3 regions of the Rhodoferax sp. GW821-FHT10B06 genome follow, and region 1 is predicted to be linked to each of the others. Evidence: predicted binding sites of a transcription regulator. Region 1 holds the regulator's gene; each other region holds the start of a gene.
The links. Region 1 encodes LexA, which represses DNA repair genes until DNA is damaged. Its sites were predicted from a motif close to ACTGTATNNNNATACAGT; they were not measured.

Region 1 (10,568 bases):
GAGTGTGCAGGGCAAACCACTGGCGCTGGAGCGCGCTTTCAGCAACCTGCTGGACAACGCCGTGCTGTATGGCGAACGGGTGCAGCTGCGCCTGAGCGACCGGGGCGCGCTGGCCGTGGTGGAGGTGCGTGATTTCGGCCCCGGCATCGCGCAGGCCTCCATGTCCGCCGCGTTTGAACCGCATGTGCGCCTGGGCCATGGTCAGCAGAACAACCGCACCGGCACTGGCCTGGGTCTGGGCATTGCGCGCAACATCATCCAGGCGCATGGCGGCGAAATCCGCTTGCACAACCACGCGGAGTGCGGCCTGGTGGTGACCGTGCTGCTGCCCGCCGTGCAGACGGAGTAGCGGCAGGGTTGTACGGAGGTATATAAGAAATAAGCCTCTGGCGCAGATAACACCTGCGCAAGTGGCTATAAAAACAGTAGCAATGTCAGTCCAGGCTGATCGACCCACCTTCGACGTACACCGCCTGCAACGCCAGGTCGCGGTCCAGCACCACCACATCGGCCCAGGCGCCAGGCTGTAAGCGGCCCCGGTCGGTCCAGCCCATGTGGTCGGCTGCATAGGTGGACACGCGGTGCGAGGCATCCGCCAGGCCCAGCCCCAGCTTGTCCACCAGGTTGCGCAGGGCTTGGTCCATGCTGAGTACCGAGCCGGCCAGCGTGCCATCGGGCAGGCGCACGCCGCCCATGCACTTGGTGACAGTGTGGCGGCCGAGCTTGTAGTCGCCGTCGGGCATGCCGGCGGCCGACGTGGAGTCGGTCACACAGTAGAGCTTGGGAATAGCGCGCAATGCGGTGTGGATGGCGCCGGGGTGTACGTGCAGCAGGTCGGGAATCACCTCGGCAAACTCGGCATGGGCCAGCGCCGCGCCCACCATGCCGGGCTCGCGGTGGTGCAGGGCAGACATGGCGTTGAATAGGTGCGTGAAGCCCGTGGCGCCGCAGCGCAGCGCGGCCACACCCTGCTCGTAGCTGCCCGTGGTGTGGCCCAGCTGCACCTTGAAGCCTTCGGCCACCAACTGCTCGATGAGTTCGGCGTTGCCGCCCACCTCGGGCGCTAGCGTGATGAGGCGGATGGGCGCCAACGCGTGCAGGCGGTGTATTTCTTCAAAGCTGGCGGGGCGGGCAAACGGGGGCTGTGCGCCCAGGCGCGCTTCGCTGATGTACGGGCCCTCCAGGTGCACGCCCAGCACGCGCGCGGCGTTGGGTGCGCGCTGCGCGCAGAGCGGGCCCATGGCGGCAAACGCCATATCCAGATCGCTCTGCGGTGCGGTCATTGTGGTGGCCAGCAGGCTGGTGGTGCCGTGGCGCGCATGCAGCGTGGCCACGTGCAGCGCCGCGTCGCCGCCTTCCATGATGTCGTGGCCCGCGCCGCCGTGCACATGCAGGTCGATAAAGCCGGGTAGCACCAGCGGCAGGCTGGCATCGCGTACCTGTGCCGCGTCCACCGGCGTACCTGTCAGCTGGGCAATGCGGCCGTCTGCGCCGAAGTGGATGTGGCCGCTGACGAAACCTTCAGGGGTCAGGATGTGTCCGTGGATGGATTGCATAGAAGTCTTTTCAAACGGGGCTGGCCGGTGGAGTGTCGCAAAGGCGTAAGGTTAGAATCTTAAGCTCCTACCCGTAGCTCAGTTGGATAGAGCATCAGCCTTCTAAGCTGAGGGTCACAGGTTCGATCCCTGTCGGGTAGACCACTACGCACCGCATCCCCATATTTTCCAGATTCTGATAAAAACTACCTGTGGTGCAGGTAATATTTGCGCTGGTAGCTATATAAATCATAGCTTTCTTCGTGCATTGTTGGGGATATTGGATCTTGTCGAACAAGATGTCGCGCTCTTCCTCGCCCTTTGGCGATGTGCACCCACTGGCTCGCATCCGTACATTGCTTCGCTGCGCGAAGCAATGGGGCGTTCAACTTTAGGCGAAAGCGCAAGCGCATGTTTGGCCGCATAAAAAAATGGATCGCCCTGGCGCAGGAAGCCGTACAGGGCGGCGACGAGTTGGACCAGATCGAGGCCTGGGCCGCTGCGCAGGGCTTTGTTTTTGAACGCTCGGAGATCGCCGACGATTTTGCCCTGGTTGGCAAAGTTGATGGCTATGACTGGCGCTTGCAGCGCATGCAAACTGACCGAGACTTTATCGTTGGTGCGGAGTTGCGTGTACTTGCAGACCTTGCTGTGGACCCCGGGATCGCCATCATGCTGATCAACCGGCCCTTGAAAGAAGCGCTGGAACAGCGCGCATTCGAGCAGGTGACGCATGGTGTGCAGACCATGCTGGATACCGATCTGCCCGAGGAGGCGCGCTGGCTGGCGTTGTACGACCAGGTGGGTTGGAGCAGCGCCCCCATGGATTTCTGGGACCGCTACGCCATCGTGGCGGAAACCCGGTCCCAGGCCCAGCAGTGGCTGGAGGGTCCCTTGCTCCCTCTGTTGATGGACTGGCCCACGGCGGCCGTGCAGCAGATGACGCCCTTTGTCCTGCGCTTGCATCACGGACGGGTGGAGCTGCGCATGGAGTACGGCCACGCTGACCTGGCTACGCTGGAACATGTCTGCAAGCTGTTCCAGCAAGCCTGCGCGTCGGCGCAAATGCTGGTGGCGGATGGGGCGTAGGTAGTGCCGCTGAATCGGTTCTGCGGTTAACTCAGGCGTCGGACTCGATGATGCGCAGCAGCGCCGCGCGGTCCCGCACCATCAGGCCCGAGGGTTCGATGCGTATCACTTCGTCGCGCTCCATGGCCTTGAGTTCCTGGTTCACGCGCTGGCGCGACGCACCCAGCAGTTGCGCCAGCTCCTCTTGCGCCAGTTGCAGGCTGATGCGCACCTCGTTTGCATTGGCCAGGTTGGGAATGCCGTAGCTGCGCACCAGGTGCAGCAGCTGTTTGGCCAGTCGGGCGCGCAAGGGCAGGGTGTTGAGGTCCTCCACCAGGCCAAACAGCTGGCGGATACGCCGCGAGTGCAGGCGCAGCAGCGCTTCATATAGCTCGGTGTGCTGGCTGAGTATTTTTTGGAAGTCGGCCTTGGCCACGCACAGCAGGGTGGTGTCGCCGTGTGCATAGGCGTCATGGGTGCGGCGGTCGCCGTCGAAGATGGCTACGTCACCGAACCAGGTGCCTGGCTCCATATAGGTTAGCGTGATCTGCTTGCCCGAGATCGAGGTCGAGCTGACCCGCACTGCGCCTTTGGCGCAGGCAATCCATTCTTCTGGCGGGTCGCCACGGGCCGCGATCAGTCCATTGTCCTGGTAGCGTTTGACGTAGGCGCAACGAAGAATATCGTGTCGTAACGAGGGCGAGAGCGTGGAAAACCAGCGGCCGGTATTGATCGCTGCACGTTCTTCAATGGTCAGTATGGGTTCGTCCATGGTCTCTTATTGGCTTGGCGCTGAACCCTGGATTGTCGCGCCCCGCCTATCTGCCGCGTTTGCGGGTTGTTACCTGGGGTTTGAAAAACCTGGCTGGCACGGTTTTGCGGCCCCGTAGGGCGCCGAATAGGGCTTAAATGGGGGTTGTTAAGGCCATAATTTCAATGCTTAAAATTGTTACCAGTGGCGCCCTGTAATGGTATGGTCTATCTGTATTAAAAAAACGTCATCAAATCGCAGTGAAATTACGTAACACCCTCCTAGGTTCGACCCTTCTCGTCGCCGCTTTTGGTAGTTCCGCCTTGTCGCTGGGACGTGCAAGAGGCGCCGTCGTATTGGGCCAGCCACTGGATTTGGCGATAGACGTACGTTTGGACTCTGCGGATGACAGCGCCAGCAATTGCTTCGAGGCCGAGGTGTTCCACGCCGAGACCCGGGTTGACCCCAACCGGGTACGTGTGATTCTGGTTGCCGGTTCCCAAGCGCAGGACGCCGTGGTACGTGTGCGTTCATCCGTGGTGGTGGACGAGCCCGTCGTGGGCGTGGTGTTGCGCTCGCTGTGCAGCCAAAAGACCTCCCGCCGCTACGATTTTTTGACAGATTTCCCGGTAGAGACGCGTTCGGCGGCTGTGCCCACCATCATTGCGGCAACGGTCGCTAGCCCGCAGGCTGCAAGCCCATCGCCGGCACCCGTGGCCCCTGCACCCGCACAGGTCCGTTCACCGGTACCCGCGCCACGCTCGGCGCCTGTACGCGCCACACCGAATCCCGCCAACGTACCACAGGTCAAGGCGGCCCCGAAAGTAGCGGCGGCGCCCAAGCCTGTCATTGCCAAAGAAACACCGCCTGCGTCCAAACCGGTGGTCAAGGCAGAAACACCAGACAACAAGCCGCATTTGAAGCTGGAGGCCGCCGAGACCCCCGACGAGCGCCAGGTCCAGCTGAAGCCGGCCACCGATATGGTGGTGACCCCCGAAGAAAACGCGCAGAAACGCGCAGAAGCCGCCGCCGCATGGCGTGAGCTGAACCATTTGCCGACGGAAAACCCGGAGGAAAAGCAACGGCTGCTCAGCCTGGAGGCCGAATCCAAGGCACTCAAGGCCTTGTTGGCCAAGAATGAAGCGGACTTCAAGCTGCGCCTGGACCGGCTGGAAAACAGCCGTTCCGACGACGGGCTGATTTACACCCTGGCCGGCCTGCTGGCGGCCGCTGTGGCTGCCGCAGGCTTTTTCTGGAACCGCGGGCGCAAGTCGACCATGGCAGGCGGCGGAACTGATTGGGCCCACCATGGCGAACTCAGCGCCGAAGAGGAAGAGCACCTGGCAACCCCCAGCCGGGCTGCCCCCTTGACGGTACAGCCGCCGCCCAATACTTTGCCGGGCGCAAACCAGGACACCGAGGTGGATGAGTCCTTGGTAGCCGATTTGCAGCGGCTGAATGCCATGACGGCATCGCCTGTGCCCCCGGCGCAGGCGCCGACGCTGCGCCCGCGTGTAACGTCCGAGCCCGTGCGGGGCCAGTATCCTGACGATTTTCTGGATGTGCAGCAGCATGCCGAGTTCTTCGTGTCGCTGGGCCAGTACGACCAGGCGATTGAGGTTCTGCGCAAGAACGTTGATGAAAACATCGAAGTCAACCCACTGGCCTACTTGGAGCTGCTGAAGATATTCCACGCCCTGGGCCGCAAGAGCGAGTTCAACCACCAGCGTGATGCATTCAACCGCATTTTCAACGGCCATGTACCGGCTTTCGAATCCTACGCGGACGAGGGGCGCACGCTGGAGGCCTACCCTGCAGTCCTGAGCAGCATCGAAACCCTATGGGAAAGCCCCAAGGTTTTGGATTTCATTGAGTCCTGCCTGTTTCGCGACCCGGCTGCGGCTCCCATCAAGCCTTTCGATCTCGCGGCCTACCGCGAGTTGCTGTTGTTGTATGCCATGGCCAAGAGCGTGGTTCGCAGGGGCGTGGCACCGCTGGCGGCGGTGGACGGTGTTTCTTCGGAGCGTGGCGGCCGTATCAGCGGGCGCCAGCCGCTGGAGTCAGGCCTGAAATCCTCGGCCATGGGTGAGGAGGCTGGGCCGCGTGAAACCACGTTTACCCAACCCATGTTGTTGATGCCGGAGTCGGCTGTGGCGACCCTGGACGATGTGCCGGACGATGTGGAAGAAGCTGCGGTCGAGAAAACCCCGGTGGATCTGGATCTTGACCTGGATCTGGATTTCTCCAATTCCGAACTTGCGGCCATGGAGCAACGGCCGGTTGCCCCCGACACGCAGGAACCCCGAGAGTCGGTACCGCCCAGCCTGGACTTTGAAGTTGACGACGAACCCGCTCCTACGGTGCCGCCGCCTTCGTCGGCACCCACTCCTGCACCAAACAGCCATTTACTGGAGTTTGATCTTTTTGATCCACAGGTAGAAGCCAAGATTGCGCCGAAGAACAAGTAAGTCCATCGGTTCGCAGGCAAGAGTTGCAGTGCTCTCGCATATAAAAAAGGCCTGACGCTATAAATCATATAGCGGCAGGCCTTTTTTGATGGATTGGCAAGCTGTGACTTAGCGGCGCACTTGCAAAGCCCCGGGGTTGACGATATTGGTCGGCGTGCCCTTGATGAAATTCAGCACATTGTCAAACGCGGCATTGAAGTACATCTCGTAGCTGTTTTGTTCCACATAGCCGATATGTGGTGTGCAGATGCAGTTCTCCAGCCGCAGCAGCGCGTGGCCTTGCAGAATCGGCTCGCTTTCAAATACGTCCACGGCGGCCATGCCGGGGTGGCCCCGGTTCAGGCCGGCCAGCAGGGCGTCGGGCTCGATCAGTTCGGCGCGCGAGGTATTTACCAGCAGGGATGTGGGCTTCATGCGGGATAGGTCTTCCAGTGTGACGATGCCCCGGGTTTCGTCGTTCAAACGCAGGTGCAGGGACAGCACGTCTGATTGCATGAACAGGTCGTCTTTACTTGACGTTACCTCCACGCCATCGGTCAGCGCCCGTGCACGCGAGGTGTCACGACCCCAGACCAGAACCCGCATGCCAAATGCGCGTGCGTACCCGGTGACGATCTGGCCTATGCGGCCATAGCCCCAGATACCCATGGTCTTGCCCTTGAGCAGGGTGCCCATGCCGAAATTAGGTGGCATGGAGGCGGTTTTCAGGCCCGACTGCTGCCAGACGCCATGCTTCAGGTTGCTGATGTAGTGCGGCAGACGGCGGGTGGCAGCCATGATCAGCGCCCAGGTCAGTTCGGCCGGCGCCGTGGGTGAGCCCACGCCTTCGGCCACAGCAATGCCGCGTTCGGTACAGGCGGCTATATCCACGTGGGCGCCGATACGCCCGGTTTGGGCAATCATCTTCAGGCGGGGGAGCTTTTCGATCAGCTGGCGGTTGAGTTGCGTGCGCTCGCGGATCAACACAATGATGTCAGCGTCTTTGAGTCGGACGGAGAGCTGGCCCAGGCCTTTGACGGTGTTGGTGTAGACCTTGGCTGCATAGGGTTCCAGCTTGGTGGCGCAATCGAGTTTGCGCACCGCATCTTGGTAGTCGTCGAGGATCACGATGTTCATCCCCGCATTGTGCCTTGGCGCAAAGACCACCCAGCATTTGCTGTCTGCCTGAGCCGGGCCGGTGAGGCCCCAAATACAGAGGTTTTACTGCAGCAAGGCGTTCGCCTGAGGGGGCGCTTCCAGGGCGGCCAGGCGGTCCAGCTCGGCGCAAACATCGGCCATGCGGCCCGAGATGCGCATGCGGCCCACACCGGACGGCTGCGCGTCCATGACGCGGAGTACGCGCAGTGGCCGCTGCTGCGCGGTTTGTGGGTAGGCGGCAGGACGCAAGGCGCCCGTGGCGGTGTAAGGGGCGCAGACATTGGTGCGTGATGTCACCCCGGCGCGCGGCATACGCCGGGAGCTGCTGCCTGCAATGAGCCAGCCGACCAAGCCCTGGAAAGAACCCAGCAGGTCAATAGACGAAAACGATGCGATTCCCATATGAAACTCCCTCAGCTTGTTTGGCGATGGACACGGAACAGGTTGGCGCGCGGCACGGGGCCAACTCAGCAGACTATGTGGCTTTATCAGTTCAGCAAGGTATTGCGTATCAGCCCCACGGCCAGGCCTTCGATGGCGAAGTTTTCACCCGGCGCGACCACGATGGTGGAGTAGTCGGGATTTTCGGGCAGCAGCTCGATCAGTTCCTGGTTGCGGCGGAAGCGCTTGACGGTGACTTCATCGCCAATGCGGGCGACGACGATCTGGCCGTTTTTGGCGTCGTTGGCCGACTGCACGGCGAGCAGGTCGCCGTCCAGGATGCCGATGTCGCGCATAGACATGCCGCGCACCTTGAGCAGGTAATCGGGCTTGTAGCGGAACATGCTGCTTTCCACATGGTAGGTTTGGTCGATGTGTTCCTGCGCCAAAATCGGGGAGCCGGCAGCAACACGGCCAATCAGGGGCAGGGCCAACTGGCTGAGCGTGTGCTGGAAGCGTGATTCATTGATGGAGCGCAAGGTGTCGGTCTTGAGCCGGATGCCGCGCGAGGTGCCGCTGACCAATTCGATAGCGCCTTTGCGGGCCAGGGCCTGCAAATGTTCTTCAGCGGCGTTGGCTGACTTGAAGCCCAGGGTGCTGGCGATTTCGGCCCGGGTTGGGGGGGCACCGGTGCGGGCGATAGCGGACTGGATCAGGTCCAGAATCTGCTGCTGGCGGGCGGTGAGTTTGGCGGAAAACGTGGGCAGATCCATGGGTGACTCCGGTACTTGGCGGTGTGGATAGCGGTTTAGATGGCTGTTTTAATATCCAGTAGCTGTATTTTTAACCAGTTTTTGAAAGTTTGCAAGCCATGGCGGTAAATACAAATGCGGCGGGCTCCAGCCCTGCCAAGATCGTGGTGTTGGGCACCGGCGGCACGATTGCCGGACGTGCTACCAGCGCCGGTGACAACATTGGCTACACCGCTGGTGAGGTGGGTGTGGAGCAATTGCTGGGGCCGGTGGCGGCCTTTCAAGGCACAGGTGTGGAGTTCGTGGCCGAACAGGTTGCGCAGGTAGATAGCAAGGACATGGGCTTTGTCCTATGGCAACAGCTGGCACGGCGCTGCGCCTACTGGTTGGAGCAGGCCGACGTGGCTGGCATCATCATCACCCACGGTACCGATACGCTGGAAGAGACGGCGTATTTCCTGCAGGCTGTGCTGCAGCCCGCCAAGCCGGTGGTGCTGACCTGCGCCATGCGCCCGTCCACAGCACTGGTGCCAGATGGGCCGCAGAACCTGCTGGATGCCGTCGTGGTGGCGTCAACGCCGGGAGCCCAGGGGGTAGTGGCCGTGTGCGCCGGCAACATCCACAGCGCGCTGGATGTGCAGAAGGTGCACAGCTACAAGGTAGATGCGTTTTCGTCCGGCGAAGCGGGCCTGGTTGGCCTGGTGGAAGAGGGGCGGGTACGCCTGTTGCGGCCTTGGCCTACGGTACCTGAATTTCATATGAAAAATAGGCCTGTAGCGCAGGCGGAATCCGCGCAAGTAGCTATCAAAAATAGAGTGTTGACGGAGTTGGCTGCTGGGGATTGGCCGCGCGTGGAAATCGTCTTGAACTATGCCGGTGCCGGAGGCATGGTGGTGGATGCTCTGGTGGCCCAGGGGGTTTCCGGCGTCGTGGTGGCTGGTACCGGTAACGGTACTTTGCATGTGGATCTGCAAGCGGCCCTGCTGCGGGCCATGGCGGCGGGTGTGGCGGTACTGCGCGCCACGCGCTGCGTGTTTGGCCGGGTGTTGGCCACGCCGGCCGATGCCATTGCCGACGCGCAAGGTCTGTCGCCGGTGAAGGCGCGTATTGCGCTGATGCTGGCGCTGCTGGCCGCGGGATAAAAAAAGGTCGCCAGGCATGCCTGGCGACCTTTAACAAAGCTGTATCAGGGCTTAGCTGGCCAGTGCGGCAAAAGCCCGCGCGGTGATTTCGTCCACGCTGCCGGTGCCGCTGATGGCGCGGTACTTGGGGGCCAGGCTGGGTTCGTTGCGAGCCCAGCTGGAGTAGTAGTCCACCAGCGGACGCGTTTGGGCGCTGTACACCTCCAGGCGCTTGCGCACGGTTTCTTCCTTGTCGTCATCGCGCTGGATCAGCGGTTCGCCGGTGACGTCGTCCAGGCCTTCGACCTTGGGCGGGTTGAACTTGACGTGGTAGGTGCGGCCCGATGCGGGGTGCGAGCGGCGGCCGCTCATGCGTTCGATGATGGCGTCGAACGGCACATCGATTTCCAGCACGTAGTCCAGCTTGACGCCGGCGGCCTTCATGGCGTCTGCCTGGGGCAGGGTGCGGGGGAAGCCGTCGAACAGGCAGCCGTTGGCGCAATCGGGCTGCGTCAGGCGTTCTTTCACCAGGTTGATGATCAGGTCGTCGCTGACCAGTCCGCCGGACTTCATGACTGCATCGGCTTGCTGGCCCAAGGGGGTGCCTGCCTTGACGGCAGCGCGCAGCATGTCACCGGTAGAGATTTGTGGGATGCCGTATTTTTGGCAAATAAAGGTTGCTTGCGTGCCTTTGCCGGCACCGGGTGCACCCAACAAAATTAGTCTCATGGAAGTTCCTCGGAGTATTTAAAACCACGTGGCGCTGCTGGCCACACGAGTTGGCCGCAACGCTTCATTGCGCTGGAGGATACCAGAGGCTTCAGTACAGTTTGCTTACGCGTTCCAGGTCGTCAGGCGTGTCCACGCCTGCGCCGGGCGCATGGGCCGTGACATGGACCGCAATACGGTGGCCGTGCCACATGGCGCGCAGCTGTTCCAGGGCTTCAGTGACCTCGATCGGCGCCTGCGGCAGGGTCGGAAACAACCGCAAGAAGCCGACCCGGTAGGCGTAGATGCCGATGTGGCGCAGCGGCGCCGGGTCGGGCAGGGCTGTGAAGCTGCGCTCTGTCGTGGCGCCGTCGCGCCACCAGGCAATGGGAGCTCGGCTGAAGTACAGCGCGTGCTGCTGGGCGTCCAGCACCACCTTGACCACATTCGGGTTGCAGAAGTCGGCCAGGCTGGCGATGGCGTGGGCGGCAGTGCCCATGCTGGCCTGCGGGCGTTGCTGCAACAAGGCGCCGACTTCGTTGATCAGGGCCGGGTCGATCAGCGGCTCGTCGCCCTGCACATTGACCACGATGGCGTCGTCAGCCAGGCCGAGCAGCTCGCAGGCTTCGGCCAGGCGGTCGCTGCCG
Region 2 (10,568 bases), on a different contig from region 1:
CCAGCGGGTACTGGTGCGACGGTGTGGCGTAGACCAGCTTGGGTGGATGCAGGCGCCAGTCGGCGGCGCTGGGCGCCATGCCGTCGGCATCCACCGCAATGCCGTGGACCCGCAGCTCGGCAGCTTTGAACGCCGTCAGCGCACCGCGGTAGCCGGGGTTCTCCAGCCACACGGTGTCGCCCGCATCGGCAAAGGCGTGGGCGCACAGGTCCAGGCTGCTTTGCGTGCCATCGGTGATGAAGACCTGGCGCGCCTCGCAGACCACGCCGCGCGAGGCGCGCAGGTGCTCGGCAATGGCCTCGCGCAGCGCGGGCTGGCCCGCCGGCCCGCCGTAGTTCAGCTGCACGGTGGACATGTTGCGCCAGGCGCGCTCCACCAGGCGCCGCCAAGCCGGCAGCGGGAAGTCGGCCAGGGCCGGCACACCGGGCACGAAGGCGCCCATCAACTGGGCTTCGGGCAGGGGCTCGGTGGTTTGGGCGCGCCGTGACAGGCTGGGGGCTGGCTGGTCCGGGCGGGCGCGTGGTGCGGGGCGGGCCAGGGCCATGTCTGCCACCCGCGTGCCGCGCCGGTCCGGCTGCACATAGCCTTCGGTGGCCAGTTGCTCATACGCGTACAGCACGGTGTTGCGCGACACGCCCAAATCGCTGGCCAATTGGCGTGTCGCCAGCAGGCGCGTGCCGGCAGCCAATGTGCCGCTGCGTATGGCGGCGCGCAGGCAGGCATGCAGTAGCCGCTGGCGCGGCCAGCTTAGCTGCGCATGGGCCTGGCTGAATTGCGCGAACAGCACGGAGTAGTCCATCAGTGGCCCTATAAAATGAATTGCTTATGGTTCTATTTTTAGAGCCACAAAAAATTATAGTGCGCAGCCTTTCACTCTTCTTCTGGAACCTGCTCCATGACCGACACCGCCGTCGCACCGCCCAGCGCACGCACCCGTATCCGCCGCGTGGCCGAGAACGCCGACTACCAGCGCAGCACGCTGCACGCCATCATCGACGCGGCCTATGTGTGCCATATCGCTTTTGCGGACGACAAGGGCACGCACAACATTCCCACCGCCTGCTGGCGCGAGGGCGAGCACCTGTACATCCACGGCTCGAACGGCGGCCGCTTGCTGAAGCTGTTGGGTGCGGGCACCCAGGCCTGCGTGGCCATCACCCATGTGGACGGTCTGGTGCTGGCGCGTTCGGCTTTTAACCATTCGATGAACTACCGATCGGCCGTGGTCTACGGTTGCTTTGAGCGGGTAGTGGAAGACGCCGACAAGCGCGCTGCGCTGGACGCTTTCATGGACAAGCTGGCGCCGGGCCGGAATGCGGACATCCGCCGTGGTAATGACAAAGAGTTCGCCGCCACCACCGTGATGCGTATTGCGCTGACGGAAGCTGTGTGTAAGGTGCGCACCGGCCCGCCCATCGACGATGCGGAGGACATGGACATCCCGGTGTGGACCGGTGTATTGCCGCTGGTACAGGTCCACGCCGCTCCGGTGGTGGACGTACCTGGGCCCGGCGACTTGCCGGCCTATGTGCGGCAGTGGCAGGACGCTACTGTTTAGATAGCTGCTAGCGCACATGGAATGTGCGCTAGCAGCTGATTTTGTGCATAAAGAAAGGGCGAGCCTTGCGGCTCGCCCTTTTCAGGCTCAGGCCTGGCGTGGCGCTTCGGCGTAGTGGTCAAACTGCATCGTGTAGCTGGCACGCCCGGCGGTCAGCGCACGCAGGCTGCCGATGTAGCCAAACAGCGTCTGCAGCGGCACCATGGCGCGCACGACCGCCGCATTGCCGCGCTGGTCCTGGCTGCGCACCTGGCCGCGCCGGCGGTTCAGGTCGCCGATCACATCGCCCACGTGGTCCATGGGCGTGGTGACCTCCACGGCCATCACTGGCTCCAGCAACGTCGGCCCGGCCTCGCGCAGCGCCTGGGTGAAGGCGGCCGCACCGGCTACCTCAAACGCCAGCGTGGACGAGTCCTTCTCGTGGAAGCTGCCATCTTCCAGCGTGACCAGCAGATCCACCACCGGGTGGCCGGCCAGCACGCCGGCCAGGGCCGCGCGCCGCACGCCTTGTTCCACACTGGGGATGTATTCCCTGGGGATCACACCGCCGGTGATGGCGTTCTCGAAGCGCAGACCTGCGCCGCGCTCCAGCGGCTCCACGCGTAGCGCCACTTCCGCATACTGGCCAGGGCCGCCGCTCTGCTTCTTGTGCAGATAGCGCACGTTGGCCGCACGCGCAATGGTCTCGCGCATGGCCACTTGCGGCGGGCCGGTGTGCACCGTCACGCCGAAGCGGCTGCGCAGTTTCTCCAGCGTCACTTCCAGCTGCAGCTCACCAACGCCGGACAGCAGGGTCTGGCCGGTGTCGGCGTCCTGGCCCAGGCGTAGGCTGGGGTCTTCGTCCACCAGCGTGTGCAGGCCGCGCGAAAAGTTGTTTTGCTCGTCGCGCGAGTGCGGCTCCACCGCCATCGAAATGACAGGTTCGGGCGCATGGATTTCCTCCAGTACCAAGGGCTGCGCGGGGTCGCTCAGCGTGTGGCCGGTCTTGCTGGCCTTGAGCCCTGCCACGGCGACGATGTCACCGGCTTGCGCCAGTGCCAGCTCTTCGCGCCGGTCCGCGTGCATTTGCACCACGCGCGACAAGCGCTCGCGCTGGCCGGTATTGGCGTTCAGTACCTGGCTGCCCGCATGGGCTTCGCCACGGTAAACGCGCAGATAGCTCAGCGTGCCGTGTTCGTCGTGCACCACCTTGAACACTAGCGCGGCAAAGCCGTCACCCGGTGGCAGGTCAGTGTTGCGGTCTTCGGGCGCGGGCAGGTAGTCCACCACCGCATCCAGCAGCGGCTCGACGCCTTTGTTCTTCAGCGCGGCGCCGCCCAGCACGGGCACGAAGGCGCCGGCCAGTGTGCCCTGGCGGATACATGCGCGCAGCTGCGCTTCCGAGATGTCTTCACCGTTCAGATAGGCGGTCAGCAGTGCGTCGTTTTGCTCCACGGCGGTCTCTACCAGGGTGCGACGCGCAGACTCCACGGCGGCCTGCATATAGGCGGGCACAGAACTGCGTTCCAGCGTCGGTTTGCCTTGGGCATTGGGCGGCCAGGTCAGGGCTTGCTGGGTCAGCAGATCGACTACGCCGCTGAACTCGGCTTCCGTGCCTATGGGCAGCTGCAGCACCAGGGGTTTGACGCCCAGGCGCTCGGCCATCATCGCCACCACGCGCGTGAAGTCCGCGCCGGTACGGTCCAGCTTGTTGACCAGCGCAATGCGCGGCACATGGTATTGGTCGGCCAGGCGCCAGTTGGTTTCGGTTTGTGGCTCCACGCCGGCCACGCCGTCGAACACCACGACCGCGCCGTCGAGCACGCGCAGCGAGCGGCTCACCTCGATGTTGAAGTCGATGTGGCCGGGCGTGTCAATCAGATTGATCTGGTGGTCGCGCCAGGCCACGGTGGTGGCTGCGCTGTTGATGGTGATGCCGCGCGCCCGCTCCTGCGGGTCATAGTCCATGGTGGCGTTGCCGTCGTGTACCTCACCGGTCCGGTGGATTTCGCCGGTGGAGAACAGCACCCGTTCGCTGACGGTGGTCTTGCCAGCGTCGACGTGGGCGATGATGCCGATATTGCGAAGTTGTCGCGTGTTCATGCTATGTTCCTTAAAGACAAAACCCCTGGCCTGCTCAATGCTGGCCAGGGGTTTCAACGGCTGTTCCACAGCCTTGAAAAAATCCCGCAGCTAGCGGTTTATGTCTTGCGCGTCGGCAGCGACACCAATGGACGAGCGCAAGCCCACCATCCACTGGTGCGGATGAATTGCGGCGATCAGCTTGTCAAAGGTACGCATAGAAACTTTCTTAAAAACACAGGCCCAGAAAACAAAAAACCCCGCGCAAATTGCCGGGGTTGTGTGGGTTCCGGCAAGGCGCATAAGCCCTCCGAAAAATCGGAAGGTTTCTAGAGGATCAAAGCTTGGGTGGACATACGCATGATCGCAATTATAAAATTTTCTGTAGGTTTTGTCTTTGGGTGCTTATGTTTCAATAGTAATGTGCTATGTAACATTCAAGGCACACATTACGGCGTAAATCACGGCGCAATCTTTTCCAGGCAGTAGCCCAGGCCGCGCACGGTGGCGATGCGGATCGGGCCTTTTTCGATCTTCTTGCGCAGCCGGTAGATGTAGACCTCGATGGCGTTGACGCTGACCTCTTCGCCCCATTCGCATAGGCGCTCGATCAACTGCTCCTTGCTGACTAGGCGGCCGGCGCGCTGCAGCAGCACCTCCAGCAGGCCCAGTTCGCGGGCTGACAGCTCGACCAGCTTGCCGTCGATGGTGGCCATGCGCCCTGCGTGGTCGTAGACCAGCGGGCCGTGCTGGATGCTGCTGCTGGCGCCGCCTGCACCGCGCCGCGCCAGGGCGCGCACGCGCGCTTCCAGCTCCTGCAGCGAAAAGGGTTTGGCCATGTAGTCGTCGGCGCCGTAGTCCAGGCCTTTGACGCGTTCTTCCACGCTGTCGGCAGCGGTCAGTATCAGCACCGGCAGCGAGGAGCCGCGGGCGCGCAGTTTCTTCAGCACCTCCAGCCCATGCATCTTGGGCAGGCCCAGGTCTAGTATCAGCAGGTCGAACTCGCGGTTGGTCAGCAGCGCCGCGTCGGCCTCGCTGCCGCTGGACACATGGTCCACCGCCGCGCCTGAGGCCCGCAGCGCCCGCAACAGGCCGTCGGCCAATACCTGGTCGTCTTCCGCAATGAGAATGCGCATACGTGTCCCCTTTATAGGTTTTCTTCGACCAATTCTAGGCCGCGTAGGCTTCTAGGCCCAGCGTGACCACGGTCGCTACCTCCTGGCCGACAGCAGCGCGGAATTCGTCCTCTGTCTGGGCCACGGCGTCGCGATAGGCCTGCAGCCAGGCCAGGCCGGTGGCGGTGAACACCACCCGGCGGGCGCGGGCGTCCAGCGGGTCGGGTTCGCGCGCCACCATGCCCCAGGCGGCGCATTGGTCCACCAGGTCGCCCATGGCCTGTTTGCTCATGCCGGCTTGCGCGGCCAGTTCGGTCAGCCGTGCGCCCTGCAGCGGCAGGTGCCGTGTGATGTGGATGTGGGCGGCGCCCACTTGCGCGCGCGCCGCCAGGTTGCCCAGGGCCAGCGGTACCTCGATATTGCGCGCCATCAGCTCCAGCACGCGCGCGTCGAACTGACGCAGGGCAGCGTCCAGCCGCCGCCCCAAATGGGTCTCCCGCCAAGCCTGGTCTGTCGTGATGGAAGCCATGGATTAATGGTAAGGCAAACTGACTAAAAATATGCTTTGCAGGTTTAAAACAGCGCTTTAAACTACTGTTCAAGCATCCAGCCTGTTGTTAATAGCAGGCCATGCAGGCCCACTAGCTCTTGACCCCTTGATTTTGAAAGACACCGCCATGAACCCTACCGCTGCTCGCGCTCCCGCTGTCGCCCCCACCCCCGCTGCCCTGGCTGAAAAAGCCAAAGCCCTGCAAGCCGCTCTGGCGCAGATTGAAAAGCAGTTCGGCAAGGGCACCATCATGCGCCTGGGCGAGGGCGAGGTGATCGAGGACATCCAGGTGGTTTCCACCGGCTCGCTGGGCCTGGACGTGGCGCTGGGCGTCGGCGGCCTGCCACGTGGCCGGGTCATCGAAATCTACGGCCCAGAGTCCAGCGGTAAGACCACGCTGACCCTGCAAGTAATTGCCGAGATGCAAAAGCTGGGCGGCACCTGCGCCTTCGTCGATGCCGAGCACGCGCTGGACACACAGTACGCACAGAACCTGGGCGTGAACCTGCAGGAAATGCTGATCAGCCAGCCCGACACTGGCGAGCAGGCCCTGGAAATCGTCGATTCGCTGGTGCGCTCCGGTGCCATCGACCTGATCGTGGTGGACTCGGTGGCAGCTCTCACGCCCAAGGCCGAGCTGGAAGGCGAAATGGGCGACAGCCTGCCCGGCCTGCAAGCCCGCTTGATGAGCCAGGCGCTGCGCAAGCTGACCGCCACCATCAAGAAGGCCAACTGCATGGTCATCTTCATCAACCAGATCCGCATGAAGATCGGCGTGATGTTCGGCTCGCCCGAAACCACCACCGGCGGCAACGCGCTGAAGTTCTACGCCTCGGTGCGCCTGGACATCCGCCGCACCGGCACCATCAAGAAGGGCGACGACTCCATCGGCAACGAAACCAAGGTCAAGGTGGTGAAGAACAAGGTCGCGCCCCCGTTCAAGACGGCCGAGTTCGACATCCTGTTCGGCGAAGGTATCAGCCGCCATGGCGAAATCATCGACATGGGCGTGGAAGCCAAGATCATCGAAAAGTCCGGTGCCTGGTATGCCTACAACGGCGAAAAAATCGGCCAGGGCCGCGACAACGCCCGCGAATTCCTGCGCGAGAACCCCGGCCTGTCGATCGAAATTGAGAACAAGGTGCGCGAGTCCCTGGGCATTCCTCTGGTCCCTGTGGTGGAAGAAGCCAAGGAAGTGAAAGAAGGCAAGAAGGCCAAGGCTGAGGCATAAAGTGCCTGCCAGCGCAGCTAGTACCTGCGCTGGTAGCTATTAAAGAGATAGCACATGGCGTTTCCATCGGCCACCGCACCCATCAGCCTCAAGGGCCGTGCCCTGCGCCTGCTCAGCGGCCGCGAGTATTCGCGGGTAGAGCTGGAGCGCAAGCTCGCGGCGTTTGAAGAAACCCCGGGCGAGCTGGCCCAGGCGCTGGACGAGCTGCAGGCCAAGGGCTTCATCAACGAGCAGCGCGTGCTGGATTCGGTGCTGTACCGGCGCGCCGGCAAGCTGGGCGCCTCGCGCATCCGCCAGGAGTTGCAAAACAAGGGCCTGGACCCGTCTGCCGTGCTGGATGCAGTAGCCGGTTTGCAAGCCACGGAGCTGGAGCGTGCCCGCGACGTTTGGCGCAAGAAGTTCGGCAGCCCGCCGGTGGACGCTGCGGCACGCGCCAAGCAGCAGCGCTTTTTGTTGGCGCGGGGCTTTTCGTCGGACGCCGTGCGGCGCGTGGTGGCCGGCAGCGACGACGATTGCTGAGAATAGGTTTACAAGCTTTTTAGGCCGCTGGCGCAGATAGCACCTGCGCTGGAAGCTATAAAAAGTGTAGTAACCTGGTTTTACAGGCCCAGCATCAGCTTCAGGTTTTGCACTGCGGCACCGCTGGCGCCCTTGCCCAGGTTGTCGAGACGGGCGATCAGCACCGCGTGGCGGTGGGTTTCGTTGGTAAACACGCGCAGCTCCATCTTGTTGGTGTCGACCAGCGCCAGGGCGTCCAGTTTGCCGCTGTCGCCAGGGGCTTCGACCGTGACCCATTCGCTGCCCGCGTAGTGCTTGGCCAAGGCGTTGTGCAGGTCTTGGCCGGTGGGCTTGCCGGGCAGCAGGTCCAGATGCAGCGGCAGCTGCACCAGCATGCCCTGGGCGAAGTTGCCCACGGACGGTACAAAGATTGGTCGGCGGGTCAGGCCGGTGTAGCGCATGATTTCCGGCAAATGCTTGTGCTGCAGGCCCAGCGCGTAGATTTCAAACAGCGGCGCTTCGCCCTTTTCATAGGCTTCGATCATGCTGCGTCCGCCACCCGAGTAGCCGCTGACCGAGGGCAGTGCCAGTGCAGCGTCCGGGTCCAGCAGGCCGGCATCCACCAGCGGGCGGATCAGCGCAATCGCGCCAGTGGCGTAGCAGCCGGGGTTACCCACGCGGTCAGCTTGCGCCACGGCTTCTTTCTGCCCAGCTACCAATTCAGGAAAGCCGAAGACCCAGCCCGGCGCCGTACGGTGGGCCGTAGAAGCGTCGATGATCTTGGGTTTCTTGCCGGGCAGGCTGTCGATCATGGCCACCGACTCAATGGCGGCATCGTCGTGCAGACACAGGATGACCAGGTCCACCGTGGCCATCAAGGCGCGCTTGGCTGCGGGGTCTTTGCGCAGCTCGGGGGCGATGCTGACCAACTCGATCTGCGGCATGGATTGCAGGCGTTCGCGGATTTGCAGACCGGTGGTACCGGCTTCGCCATCGATGAAGACTTTGGACATGGTGAGCCTATGCTGTAAGGTGTTGTGCGTTGCAGCATGATACATTCGCGGGCTGACAGAACGCAGCTCGCAAGTCTTATACAAGACAGACGGGCAGAACCCCATCCATTCCTGAGAGAGCCCTCATGAAGATTCACGAATACCAAGGCAAGGAAATCTTGCGTAATTTTGGTGTGCCAGTGCCGAAGGGCATTCCGGCATTCACGGTGCAAGAAGCGGTGGAAGCCGCCCAAAAACTCGGCGGCCCAGTGTGGGTTGTCAAGGCACAGATCCACGCAGGCGGACGTGGCAAGGGCGGCGGCGTCAAGGTTGCTAAGACCATTGACGACGTGAAGAAGCTGGCCGGTGAAATCCTGGGCATGCAGCTGAAGACGCACCAGACCGGTCCTGAAGGCCAGAAAGTTCGCCGCCTGTACATTGAAGACGGCGCCGACATCAAGAACGAACTGTATGTGTCCCTGGTGACCGACCGCGCCACGCAGAAGGTGGCCCTGATCGCTTCCAGCGAAGGCGGTATGGACATCGAGGAAGTGGCGCATTCCACGCCCGAGAAAATCGTCACCGAGATGATCGACCCGCTGACCGGCATTACCCCCGAGCAGAGCAAGAAGGTGGCTGCAGCCATCGGCTTGACCGGCGTGTCTATTGACCAGGCCGTAGACATCTTCGCCAAGATCTACAAGTGCTACATGGACACCGATGCGTCCTTGGTGGAAATCAACCCGTTGAACTGCGACTCCAAGGGAAACCTGATGGCCCTGGACGCCAAGTTCAATTTCGACCCAAATGCGCTGTTCCGCCACCCAGAAATCGTCGCCTACCGCGATCTGGACGAAGAGGACGCTGCCGAAGTGGAAGCCTCCAAGTTCGACCTGGCCTACATCAGCCTGGACGGCAACATTGGTTGCCTGGTGAACGGCGCCGGCCTGGCCATGGCCACCATGGACACCATCAAGCTGTACGGCGCTGAGCCTGCCAACTTCCTGGACGTGGGCGGCGGTGCCACTCCCGAGAAGGTCACCGAAGCCTTCAAGATCATGCTGAAGAACAAGAAGGTTGAGGCCATCATGGTCAACATCTTCGGCGGCATCATGAAGTGCGACACCATCGCCACCGGCGTGATCACGGCCTGCAAGGCAGTGAACCTGTCTGTGCCTCTGGTCGTGCGTATGAAGGGCACCAACGAAGACCTGGGCAAGAAGATGCTGGCCGAGTCCGGTCTGCCCATCATCAGTGCGGACAGCATGGCTGAAGCGGCCGAAAAAGTTGTCGCAGCCGTTAACGCCCGCTAAGGAATCGTCATGTCCATCTATATCAACAAAGACACCAAAGTCATCACCCAAGGTATTACCGGCAAGACCGGCCAGTTCCACACTGAAAAGTGCCAGGAATACGCCAACGGTAAAAACGCTTTCGTCGCGGGTGTGAACCCCAAGAAGGCCGGCGAGTCGATTTTCAATATCCCAATCTACGCCTCCGTCAAGGAAGCGGCTTCGGAAACCGGCGCAACCGTGTCGGTGATCTACGTGCCGCCAGCCGGCGCTGCTGCCGCGATCTGGGAAGCCGTTGAAGCCGATCTGGACCTGGCGATCTGTATTACCGAAGGCATCCCCGTCAAAGACATGCTGGAAGTGCGCAACCGCATGAAGGCCAAGGAAGCCGCTGGCGGTAAGAAGACCCTGCTGCTGGGCCCCAACTGCCCCGGTCTGATCACTCCTGACGAAATCAAGATTGGCATCATGCCCGGCCATATCCACCGCAAGGGTCGGATTGGCGTGGTCAGCCGTTCCGGCACGCTGACCTACGAAGCTGTGGCGCAACTGACCGAAATCGGTCTGGGTCAATCCAGCGCCGTCGGCATCGGTGGCGACCCGATCAACGGTCTGAAGCATATCGACGTGATGCAGGCTTTCAACGAAGATCCAGATACCGATGCGGTCATCATGATCGGTGAAATCGGTGGTCCGGACGAAGCTGAAGCCGCTCGCTGGTGCAAGCTGAACATGAAGAAGCCTATCGTTGGCTTCATCGCTGGCGTGACCGCTCCCCCCGGCAAGCGCATGGGCCACGCCGGTGCGCTGATCTCCGGTGGCGCCGACACGGCGGATGCCAAACTGGCTGTGATGGAAGAGTGCGGTTTCACCGTGACACGCAATCCATCCGAAATGGGCAAGCTGCTGAAAGCTCTGCTGAAGTAATAGAGGTTGCCGCTACAGGCAGCCTTCGAATCCATGCCGGGCACCTTGGGTGCCCGGCGTTGTTTTAACGTGCTTGTAGAGGGCGGTATATGTTTTTTGGACTAGATTTCACCTCGCCCCTGTTCTGGAGCGCGTTTGGCTCGATTGTTTTGGCCAATATCGTCCTGAGCGGCGACAACGCCGTGGTAATCGCCATGGCAGCCCGCACTTTGAAGCCAGAGCAGCAGCAGAAAGCCATCGTATGGGGCAGCGCTGCCGCCATCGTGATGCGGATTGTGCTGACGGTGGTGGCCATCAAATTGTTGGCTATGCCGTTTCTGAAGTTGCTGGGCGCGGCCTTGCTG
Region 3 (10,568 bases), on a different contig from region 1:
TGCTGGCGCTAGGGCCGGGCCCGCGTAGCAGCAACTCGCGCACGCTTTCTTTCACCCGGGCCAGCAGCAGGCGGTGGCCTGTGCGCAGGGCCCAGCTGTGGAACTCTGCCAGGGTCTCCACGGCGGTGCTGTCCAGGTCGGTACTTTCCTCCAGGCTGAGCACGATGGTCAGCGGCGCCGCCTGGGCTTCGGCCAGCCGGCGCACCTCGGCTAGGATCTGCTCGGCGTTGGCAAAGAACAGCGGAGCCTCCGGGCGCACCACCAGTACGCCAGGGTGCAGCCGGGCTTCCGGGTGGCGGGCCGCGTCGATGAAGTCATGCGTGCCCGGCAGCTCGCCCAGTACGCTGACCCGCGTTTGTGAAAAGCGCCGCACGGCCGCCACGATGGACAGCAGCACGGCCAGCAGCATGCCTTGTAGCACCCCCAGGGCGATGACGGCCAGCACGGCGCAAATGGCCAGTACCTCGTCCCGCCCCAGGCGCCACAGGGTCAGCAAGGGGCGCGGGTTGAGCGCATGCGTCAGGGCCGACACAACCACCGCGGCCAGCACCGGCTGCGGCAGCAGGGCCAGCCAGGGGCCGGCCAGCGGCACCAGCACAAAAATGACCAGGGCGGCCAGCAGACCGGAGGTCTTGCCTTGCGCTCCAGCATCCTCGTTGGCCGCGCTGGCAGAGAATCCGGCGCCCACCGGCAAGCCCTGGAAGATGCCCGACGCCAGATTGGCCGCGCCCAGGGCCGCCAGCTCGCGGTTGGGTTCCACCATGTCGTTGTGCTTGAGCGCCAGCGTACGTATGGAGCCCCAGGACTCGGCGTACAGAATTACCACCAGTGGGACCGCCAGCTCGGCCACACGCAGCCAGGCGTTGTGGTCCAACGTCGGCCATGCCAGATGGATGTGGCCCATGTCAATGGCGCCCACCAGGGGCACGCCGTGCGCCGGCAGGTCCAGCAGCGCAGCGGCCGCCATGCCCAGCAGCATCACGGCCAACGCGGCGGGAAACAGGGCAATGCGTTTCAGCAGCCGCAGGCAGACATAGGCCCCGCAGCCCAGGCCCAGCGTCCAGGGGTTCCAGGCCGGTAGGTCCCGCAGCAGCTGCCACAGAATCTGGGGGGCGCTTGTACCATGCGCGGCCACGCCCGCGATATGCGGCAGCTGTTTGATGACGATGGTCACGGCCAGGCCAAAGGCAAAGCCGCGCAGCACCGGCCGCGAGATGAAGGCCGCCAGATGGCCTATGCGGGCGGCCGCACTCAGTGCAAACAATGCGCCCACCAGCAGCACCATGGCCGATGACAGCATCAGCGCGCTGGCGGTGTTGAAGCCCGCCGCCACCAGCGTGGCAACCGCGGCGGCCAGGATGGTGGCAGACGAAGAAGTGGGCGACACGATGGCATACCGGCTACCGCCCAGGGCGGCATAGGCCAACAGCCCTGCCACGCTAGACACGATGGCGTGCTGCGGCGCCACACCGGCAATGCCCGCGTAGGCAATGGCTTCGGGGATCAGTAAGCCGGCCACGGACAGACCGGCGACCGCATTGCGCAGTGGGCTGCCGGGTAGGGGAGGGATGGCTGGTTCCTGCGGGCCCATGGAGTGTGTCTTTCTGTGTGCGGAGCGCCATTACACACCAGCAGCACACCTGGGCCTGAGAGGCTTCCACAAGCTGCCAGTCTATTCAAAATACTGTATATTTAAACAGTTAACTGAGAAAACACCCCATGCCCGGCAACACCGTTCCCTTTCTCGACTCCGTCTGGCGCGCCAGCGAGTTGAGCCTGGGCGCCATGGCCACCGTGTCCAGCGGCCATGCGCTGCTGGATGCCGCCTTGCCCGGCAGCGGCTGGCCCTGCGGCAGCCTGACGGAAATCCTGCAGGCCCAGCACGGCGTGCACGAATGGCGCCTGCTGCTGCCGGCCCTGCGGGCGGTGGCCGGCACGGTGGTGCTGGTGGGCAGCCCGCTGCTGCCGAATATGCCGGCGCTGGCCTGCCAGGGCCTGGCCATGGATGCGCTGCTGCGCATAGACGCCGAGCGCGCGGCAGACCAGCTGTGGGCCACCGAGCAGGCGCTGCGCTGCCGCGATGTAGGCGCTGTGCTGGTCTGGCTGGCCCATGCACGCTCCGACCAGCTGCGCCGCTTGCACATGGCCGCGCAAAGCGCCAACCAGGCGCAGGCTCCGCTGGTGTTCGCGTTCCGCCCGCTGTTGGCGCAAGACGCGTCTTCGCCCGCGCCGCTGCGCCTGCGCATGGGCAGTGCACCCGAGCACCGACTGGAGATCGGCATTCTGAAACGCCGCGGCCCCACGCTGGACCGCCCCTTGATGCTGCTGCCGGCGCTACCGCCGGCTCTGGTGAAGCCGGCACGGGTACCGGCGCCTTCTTTCGCCCCGCTCCATGCTGTGGATCGCCCTCGCACCCCTTCCACCACCGCTTGAGGCGAAAGCCGAAGCGGAGGCGGCGCCGGACCCGATCGCGGGCACCGGCGCGCTGCTGCAGGCCCTGGCCTGGGCGATGCTGCAGTTCAGCCCGCGCGTCTGTCTGGTGGAGCAGGCGGTGCTGCTGGAGGTAGAGGCCAGCCTGCGGCTGTTCCATGGCAAGCGCGACCTGGTACGGGCGGTGCAGCAGCAGGCTGCGCTGTGGCAGCACGGCCATCTGGCGGTGGCGCCGACGGCGTTGGGGGCGTTGGCATTGCTGAGGCAGCACAGTGGCCCGCTGGCGGGCTGCAAACCGCAGACTTTGCAGAGCACGCTGGATAGCTTGCCGCTGCATTGCCTGGCGGCGTTGGCCAGCCATCTGCCGACCCTGCAGCGCCTGGGCTGCCGCAGCCTGGGCCAGGTGCGGGCGTTGCCGCGCGCGGGCGTGTCGCGGCGTTTTGGTGCCGGCGTGCTGGATGCACTGGACCGGGCGTACGGGTTGAAGCCGGAAATCTACCCCTGGGTGGCGCTACCCGAGCAGTTCCGCCTGCGGCTGGAGTTCAGCGGCCGCATCGAGGTGGCGCAGGGCATGTTGTTTGGCGTGCAGCGCCTGCTGCTGCAGCTGAAAGCCTGGTTGCAGGCGCGGCAAAGTGGCGCTATCGGAGTGCGCCTGCATTGGGAGCACGATATGCAGCGCCGTAGCGAGGCGGCGGCCGGGTCTATGGAAGTCCGCACGGCCGAGGCCACGCGCGATACATCCCACCTGGCCAAGTTGCTGGCAGAGCATCTGGCCCACACCCCGCTGGCCGCACCGGTGGTGGCCATCACGCTGGAGGCGCTGGGCGTGGAGCGACTGCAGGTCGGTAGCCAGAGCCTGCTACCGGGGGACCAGGTGCGCGGTGAGTCGCTGCAGCAGTTCATCGAGCGTGTTGCCGCCCGGCTCGGGCCGCAGCAGGTGCTGCGTGCCCAGGCCGTGGCCGACCACCGGCCACAGTACATGCAGACCTGGGCCGCGGCCAGCACTGCGGCGGCCGGCAAGCCAATCACGCCGGACCCGGCCCAGGCCTCGCACCCGCCCTGGATACTGCGCAGCCCGCTGCCGCTGGGCATGGACGGCCACCGGCCGGTGTACCAGGGCCCGCTAACCCTGCTGGCCGGGCCGGAGCGTATTGAGTCTGGCTGGTGGGATGGGCAGGGGGACGGGCACGGGGGCGACCTTACCTTGCGCGACTATTTCATCGCCCACAGCGCGGCATCGGGCCTGCTCTGGGTGTACCGCGAACGTCTGCGCGGTGCGATGGGCTGGTATCTGCACGGTGTGTATGGATAGCCGCGCCACCTCCAGCACCATGGCCTTGCCGGGTTATGCCGAGCTGCACTGCCTGAGCAACTTCAGTTTCCAGCGCGGGGCCTCGCACCCGCAGGAGCTGGTGGCGCGCGCCCTCAAGCTGGGTTACACGGCTTTGGCGATCACCGACGAATGTTCGGTGGCCGGCGTGGTGCGAGCCCATGTGGCGGCGCGCGGCACGCCGCTGCATCTGCTGATCGGCGCCGAATTCATGCTGCAGGGGGAGGGCGGCGGCACGCTGGTACTGCTGGCGCGCAACCGGCGTGGTTACGGCCAGCTGTGTGAATGGATCACACGGTGCCGCGCTGGCAGCCGCACCGAAAAAGACCCTTACCGCCAGGATGCCGCGCATTGGGAAGCCCACGCCGGCGCATTGAATGAATGCCTGGCTTTGTTCGCACCGCAGCGCCGGATGGATGAAATGGATGTAGACCACATCAGCGCCCGCGCCGAGTGGCTGCAGCGCCTGTTTCCGCAGCGCAGCTGGATCGCGGTGGAATTGTTGCAGCGCATGGACGATGCGCGCTGGCTGCACACGCTGCAGCAGGTCGGCCAACGCAGTGGCTTGCGCCTGGTGGCAGCCAGCGGGGCATTGATGCATGTGCGTTCGCGCAAGCGCCTGCATGACGTGATCACCGCCGTCCGGTTGGGCCGACCAATGGCTGAGTGCGGTTTTGCGTTGGAGCCGAATGCCGAGGCCCATCTGCGCACCCGCGTGCGGCTGGCTGGCCTGTACCCGATCGAACTGCTGCAGGAGAGCCTGCTGGTTGCCGCGCTGTGTACCTTCAACCTGGATGAGCTGCAATACGAGTATCCGCAGGAGGTGGTGCCGCAGGGCCACACGCCGGCCAGCTTTTTGCGCCTCAGCGCGCTGGCCGGTGCGGCCCAGCGCTACCCGGGCGGCGTGCCGGACGGTGTGCTGCAGCGGCTGGAGCATGAGCTGGCGCTGATTGGCGAGCTGCGCTATGAGAAGTATTTCTTGACCGTCTACGACATCGTGCGCTTTGCGCGCAGCCAAGACATCTTGTGCCAGGGCCGGGGCTCGGCTGCCAATTCGGTGGTTTGCTACTGTCTGCATGTCACCGAGGTGGACCCGATGCGCAGCAGCCTGCTGTTCGAGCGCTTCATCAGCCGCGAGCGTAACGAGCCGCCGGACATCGATGTGGACTTTGAACACGAGCGGCGCGAGGAGGTCATCCAGTACCTGTACACCCGCTTCGGTCGGCACCGCGCGGCACTGACGGCCACCGTGGTTAGCTACCGCTCGCGCAGCGCGATCCGCGACGTGGGCAAGGCACTAGGCTTGCCGCTGGACATGCTGGAGGCACTGGCCCACAACCATGTCTGGTGGGACGACCCCGAGGCTATGCCCGAGCGCCTGCGCGAAATCGGCGCCGACCCGGCCGCCAAGGCCATCGCGCTGCTGCTGGAGCTGGCACCGGCTCTGGTCGGCTTTCCGCGCCATCTGTCGCAGCACACCGGTGGTTTTGTGCTGACCGGCGACCGACTCACCTCCACCGTGCCGGTGCGCAACGCGTCCATGCAAGAGCGCACCACGATCGAATGGGACAAGGACGACATTGACGCACTGGGCCTGCTGAAGGTGGACGTGTTGGCACTCGGCATGCTGACGGCTATGCACCGCTGCCAGAACTTCATCCGCCAGTGGCGCGGCTATGCCTTTACGCGGCAGCACATCAAGGACGGCGACGATGCCACCTATGACATGTGCTGCGCCGCCGACACCATAGGCGTGTTCCAGATCGAATCACGGGCTCAGCAGAGCATGCTGCCCCGGTTGCGGCCGCGTGAGTATTACGACCTGGTGGTACAGGTGGCCATCGTGCGGCCCGGGCCGATCCAGGGCGGCATGGTGCACCCGTATCTGCGGCGGCGCCAGGGGTTGGAGCCCAAAACCTTGCCCAATGAGGCGCTTGGCCCAGCCCTTGAGCGCACACTGGGCGTGCCGATTTTTCAAGAGCAGGTGATGCAGATCGCGATGATCGCCGCCGGCTTCAGCGCCGGCGAGGCGGATGAGTTGCGCCGCGCCATGGCCGCCTGGAAACGCAAGGGCGGGCTGGAGAAATTCCACCAGCGCATCATGGATGGCATGGCTGCGCGTGGCTACGCGTCTGAGTTCGCCGAAGCCATCTTCCGCCAAATGCAGGGCTTTGGTGACTATGGCTTCCCTGAGAGCCATGCCGCCAGCTTCGCGCTGCTGGTCTACGACAGCGCCTGGATGAAATGCCACGAGCCGGCCTGCTTTCTGGCGGCCATGCTGAACTCGCTGCCCATGGGCTTTTACGGCCCGTCGCAGCTGGTACAGGACGCGCAGCGTCACGGTGTCGAGGTTCGGCCGGCGGACGTGACGCATAGCGACTGGGACTGCACGCTGGAGAGCGGTGGGCCGCTGCAGCCGGGCCGGTTGCCGCAACCCGCGGTACGTCTGGGGCTGCGCCTGGTGTCTGGCGTGTCGCAGAAGCCGATGCAGCGTCTGATGGAGGCGCGTGCCGTCCAGCCGTTCCGTAACACCGAAGACCTGGCCCTGCGCGCCCAGCTGGATGCCGCCACGCTGAACGCGTTGGCCCGTGCCGATGCGCTGGCCAGCCTGTCGGGCCATAGGCGCCAGCAGGTGTGGGACGCGTCGGCCCTGCACGCCACACCAGCGTTGCTGCGCGATGCACCGGTATATGAGGATCTGCTGGCGCTGGAGGCAGCCCCTGAGTCCGAAGAAATCGTTTGGGACTACGCAGCGCTGGGCATGACGCTGCGGCGCCACCCGGTGGCCCTGCTGCGGCCGTATTTGCGCAGCAAACGCCTGCTCTCGGCCGCAGAGCTGTTTGCGCTGCCCGAGGCGGCGACGGGCCGCGTGGTGCGCGCCTGCGGCCTGGTCACTGTGCGGCAGCAGCCGGGCACGGCCAAGGGCATTGTGTTCGTGACGCTGGAGGACGAAACCGGTAGCGTCAACGTGATCGTGCGCAAGAGTCTGCGCGACAGCCAACGGACGCAGCTACTGCACTCCCAATTGTTGGCGGTCTACGGCCAGTGGCAGCGCGTGGGCGAAGTACGCCACCTGCTGGCGCAGCATTTGCGCGACGCCAGCTATCTGCTGGGTGAACTGACCACCAGCAGCCGAGATTTCCATTGATGCTTATGCAAAAAATGCTATCAAAATGATGGCGCCTAGCGCAGACAATACCTGCGCTAAAAGCATAAATGGCTATGCTGTTTTTGCTATCAAAAATATTGCATCGGCTAGTGCTTTGTGTCGTCATTGGATTGACACATTACTGTCATCAAATGAGGGGACACTTGCGATTAGCATCGCGCGCCGCGTGCCTTGTATAGCCTCTATAAAGACCTGATGTCTCAGCATAAAAAACCTCCCGCTGCTTCCGCCAATTTGCCTGCCGTGCCCTTGCTGGACCGCGACCACAGCATCCTGGCCTTCAACGAGCGGGTGCTGGACTGGGCGGTGCGCGCCGACGTGCCCTTGCTGGAGCGTTTGCGCTATCTGTGCATTGTGTCGTCCAATCTGGACGAGTTTTTTGAGGTGCGGGGTGCACCGCATCTGATCGCTGCGCAGAACAACGACTACCAAGGCGTCTACAGCGTCCATTCCTTCAAGAAGCTAGCTGCTGCGGCACACGACCTGGTGGCGCGCCAATACGCTTTGTACAACCAGCATCTGATGCCGGCCTTCGAGAAAGAGGGCTTCCAGATCATTTCGCACGGCGAACGCAATCCAGAGCAGCGACGCTGGGTCAAAGCCTACTTTGACCGCGAGGTACGCCCCCTGCTGATGCCGGTGGGCCTGGACCCGTCGCACCCGTTTCCCCAGGTGGCCAACAAGTCGTTGAACTTCATCGTGCGGCTAACCGGCGAAGACGCTTTTGGCCGCGAGAACGACATCACCATCGTCAAGGTGCCGCGTGTACTGCCGCGCTTCATCCGCATGCCAGATGCGGTGTCGGGCAAGCGCGTTCTGTTTGTGTCGTTGTCCAGCGTGATCCGGGCCCATCTGCAAGAGATGTTTACCGGGCGCACGGTGGGGCAGTTTTCGCAGTTCCGCGTCACCCGCCATTCCGACCTGGCGGTGGACGAAGACGAGGTACGCGACCTGCGCACCGCGCTACGCCAGGGGCTGGAGATACGCCACTACGGGCAGGCTGTGCGTCTGGAGGTGTCGGCGGACTGTTCGGAATACCTGTCGGCCTTTCTGCTGAAACAGTTCAAGCTGCCCGAGCAGGCGCTGTACCGCGTGCATGGCCCGGTGAATCTGGCACGCCTGACGCAGCTGATCGATCTGGTGAACCGGCCGTCGATGCTGTTCCCGCCTTTCCATGCCAGCTGGCCCCAGCAGCTGACGCAGGGGCAGTCATTTTTCGACCGGCTGAAGCAAAGTGATGTGCTGATCCACCAGCCGTTTGAGAGTTTTGACGCGGTGCTGGCCTTTTTGCGCGAGGCCGTCAACGACCCGCAGGTGCTGGCCATCAAGCAGACCATTTACCGCACTGGTGCTGATTCCGAGCTAATGGCCTTGCTGCGCGAGGCTGTGCGCCGCGGCAAGGAAGTCACCGTGGTGCTGGAGCTGAAAGCCCGTTTCGACGAAGAGGCGAATATCAACTGGGCCGAGATGCTGGAATCCATCGGCGCCCAGGTGGTGTATGGCGTGGTGGGTCTGAAGACCCACGCCAAGATGCTGCTGGTGACGCGCCGCGAGGGCAAGCAGCTGCGCCGCTACGGCCATTTGTCCACCGGCAACTACAACCCGCGTACTGCGCGGCTGTACACAGACCTGAGCTATCTGACGGCCGACCCGGCCCTGACCGGCGACATGGAGCATGTGTTCGTGCACATTGCCGGCCTGAGCAAATTGCCCCGCTTGCAGCGCCTGTGGCTGGCTCCCTTCGAGCTGCACGATAAATTGATCGACAAGGTGCGCGCCGTCGGCAAGGCGGCCGCCCAGGGGGTGCCGGGCCGCATCGTGGCCAAGATGAATGCGCTGACCGACGAGCACCTGATCGCGGCCCTGATGCTGGCAGGCCAGCAGGGTGTGAAGATCGACCTGATCGTGCGCGGTGCCTGCATGCTGCCCGCGCAGGAGCCAGGTAGCACGGAGAATATCCGCGTGCGCTCTGTCATCGGGCGCTTTCTGGAGCACTCGCGGGTGTTTTATTTCCGCAGCGCCGAGCAGGAAGATTTGTACCTGTCGAGTGCCGACTGGATGAACCGCAATATGCTGCGCCGTATCGAACTGGCTTGGCCGGTGACCGACCCGCAGCTGCGCCAACGTGTGATTGATGAGTGCCTGGTGCCATATCTGCTGGACCAGCGCGATGCCTGGGACATGGTTGCGGGCGGCCAGTATGTGCGTGTGCAGCAGCCAGAAGGTCATGGCGCGCAGGCCGCGCTGATGGGGCGTTATGGCCTCCACCGACGGGCGCACGACGCGTAAACACCATGGATCTGGTCTTGTGGCGCCATGCCGAAGCTGAAGAGGGGAGTGAAACCCTGGGCGACATGGACCGAGCCCTGACCTCGCGCGGTAGCAAGCAGGCCCAGCGCATGGCGCAGTGGCTGGACCGCCATTTGCCCGAGAGTACGCGGGTGCTCGCAAGCCCCGCGCGCCGCACGGAGCAAACCGTGCAAGCCCTGGGGCGTCGCTACAAGCTGCGTCCGGACCTGGCCCCGGGCTGTTCGCCAGAGCAGTTGTTGGCTGCAGCGCAGTGGCCCGACAGCAAGTCTGCAGTGCTGCTGGTGGGGCACCAACCTACCCTGGGGCAGACGATTGCCCAATTGCTGGGCCTGCGGGAGTTGGAGCTGCCGGTGCGCAAGGGTGCGGTGTGGTGGCTGCGCCGGCGTGAGCGGGACGGCCAGGCGCAGACCGTGGTTGTATCCGTGCAGGGGCCGGAGACAATTTAGTTCACCTTCCAGCGCCACGGCATGGCAGCCTGGACGCCAAATGCGTCGCCGAATCAGGCCCTTTTGGCGACCTTCTTGAGGGTTTTTTTAGCGGCTGCCGGCACATCTGCGCTGGCGGCTGCAGGGCGGCCGGTTTTGATGGCGGGTACGGCTTGCAGGGCGGTGCGCAGCGCGCTGTCCGACATGGCGGCCAGGGCCTTGATGCCGGCTCGCAGCAATTCACTTTTCTTGGCGGGTTGTGCCAGTTTGATAGTGCGTTGCTTCAACTCGTCCAGCACCACATATTCGGCTTTGGGAATGGTGAAGCTGTCACGTACCAGCTTGGGCTTCTTGACCTTGGTGGGCTTGCTGGCAGCAACTGCCTTGGGCTTGGCAGCGGCGGCAGCCACCGGGCTTTTCACAGTCTTGGTTTTTACGGCCTTTGCCTTGGGGGCGGGCGCTTTGGCTGCGCTGCTAATCTTGACGGCAACCGTTTTGGTGGCGGCCGGTTTGGCAACAGGAGACTTTTCAACCGCAGGCGCGGTTACTGTTGCGGGCAAGGTGGGGGCTGCGGTGGTGCTTGCAACTTTGGGGCTGGTAGTCATCAAAAAAATCCTTTAAACGATTTATATAGTTTATATGGTTTTTGATGATTTGCAAAAAAACAATAGCAGATGCACCCCGTTTCATCGCTCTGTCACAGCACTGTATTAACTTGAACGATTGTCATGACCGGTGGAGTGGAATGGTGAATGCTTCTATGGTGGATGCGCCGAGTTTGAGTCTGGGCTATCAGCCGGAGCGTGTGCGCCTGGGGCAGGGCGCTTTGGCTCAATTGATGCGTGCCAATGCCTTGCACTCGGTGTTTCAGCCCATTGTGGACTTGCGCAGCGGCAATGTTTAC

Region 2: the regulator LexA is predicted to act here: its motif matches at 5,328-5,345, upstream of recA (recombinase RecA).
Region 3: the regulator LexA is predicted to act here: its motif matches at 1,684-1,701, upstream of imuA (translesion DNA synthesis-associated protein ImuA).

What each region holds. Positions count from the first base shown of each region.
Region 1 covers NZ_JBWKNO010000017.1:45,095-55,662, reverse strand. The annotation lists gene AC07O2_RS21320 (ATP-binding protein) at 1-349, shown strand, start outside; gene nagA (N-acetylglucosamine-6-phosphate deacetylase) at 435-1,556, opposite strand; tRNA gene AC07O2_RS21310 (tRNA-Arg) at 1,624-1,700, shown strand; gene AC07O2_RS21305 (hypothetical protein) at 1,947-2,624, shown strand; gene AC07O2_RS21300 (Crp/Fnr family transcriptional regulator) at 2,656-3,375, opposite strand; gene AC07O2_RS21295 (tetratricopeptide repeat protein) at 3,747-5,822, shown strand; gene AC07O2_RS21290 (D-2-hydroxyacid dehydrogenase family protein) at 5,931-6,938, opposite strand; gene AC07O2_RS21285 (hypothetical protein) at 7,023-7,361, opposite strand; gene lexA (transcriptional repressor LexA) at 7,448-8,113, opposite strand; gene AC07O2_RS21275 (asparaginase) at 8,212-9,234, shown strand; gene adk (adenylate kinase) at 9,286-9,942, opposite strand; gene kdsB (3-deoxy-manno-octulosonate cytidylyltransferase) at 10,034-10,568, opposite strand, start outside.
Region 2 covers NZ_JBWKNO010000005.1:179,057-189,624, forward strand. The annotation lists gene pdxR (MocR-like pyridoxine biosynthesis transcription factor PdxR) at 1-799, opposite strand, end outside; gene AC07O2_RS10300 (pyridoxamine 5'-phosphate oxidase family protein) at 896-1,558, shown strand; gene fusA (elongation factor G) at 1,646-3,640, opposite strand; gene AC07O2_RS10310 (hypothetical protein) at 3,644-3,952, shown strand; gene AC07O2_RS10315 (response regulator) at 4,081-4,755, opposite strand; gene AC07O2_RS10320 (MarR family winged helix-turn-helix transcriptional regulator) at 4,790-5,263, opposite strand; gene recA (recombinase RecA) at 5,412-6,515, shown strand; gene recX (recombination regulator RecX) at 6,570-7,034, shown strand; gene argC (N-acetyl-gamma-glutamyl-phosphate reductase) at 7,115-8,026, opposite strand; gene sucC (ADP-forming succinate--CoA ligase subunit beta) at 8,152-9,318, shown strand; gene sucD (succinate--CoA ligase subunit alpha) at 9,328-10,224, shown strand; gene AC07O2_RS10350 (TerC family protein) at 10,314-10,568, shown strand, end outside.
Region 3 covers NZ_JBWKNO010000007.1:42,973-53,540, reverse strand. The annotation lists gene AC07O2_RS12870 (SulP family inorganic anion transporter) at 1-1,591, opposite strand, end outside; gene imuA (translesion DNA synthesis-associated protein ImuA) at 1,720-2,433, shown strand; gene AC07O2_RS12860 (Y-family DNA polymerase) at 2,393-3,742, shown strand; gene AC07O2_RS12855 (error-prone DNA polymerase) at 3,735-6,908, shown strand; gene ppk1 (polyphosphate kinase 1) at 7,125-9,218, shown strand; gene sixA (phosphohistidine phosphatase SixA) at 9,224-9,685, shown strand; gene AC07O2_RS12840 (hypothetical protein) at 9,739-10,269, opposite strand; gene AC07O2_RS12835 (EAL domain-containing protein) at 10,410-10,568, shown strand, end outside.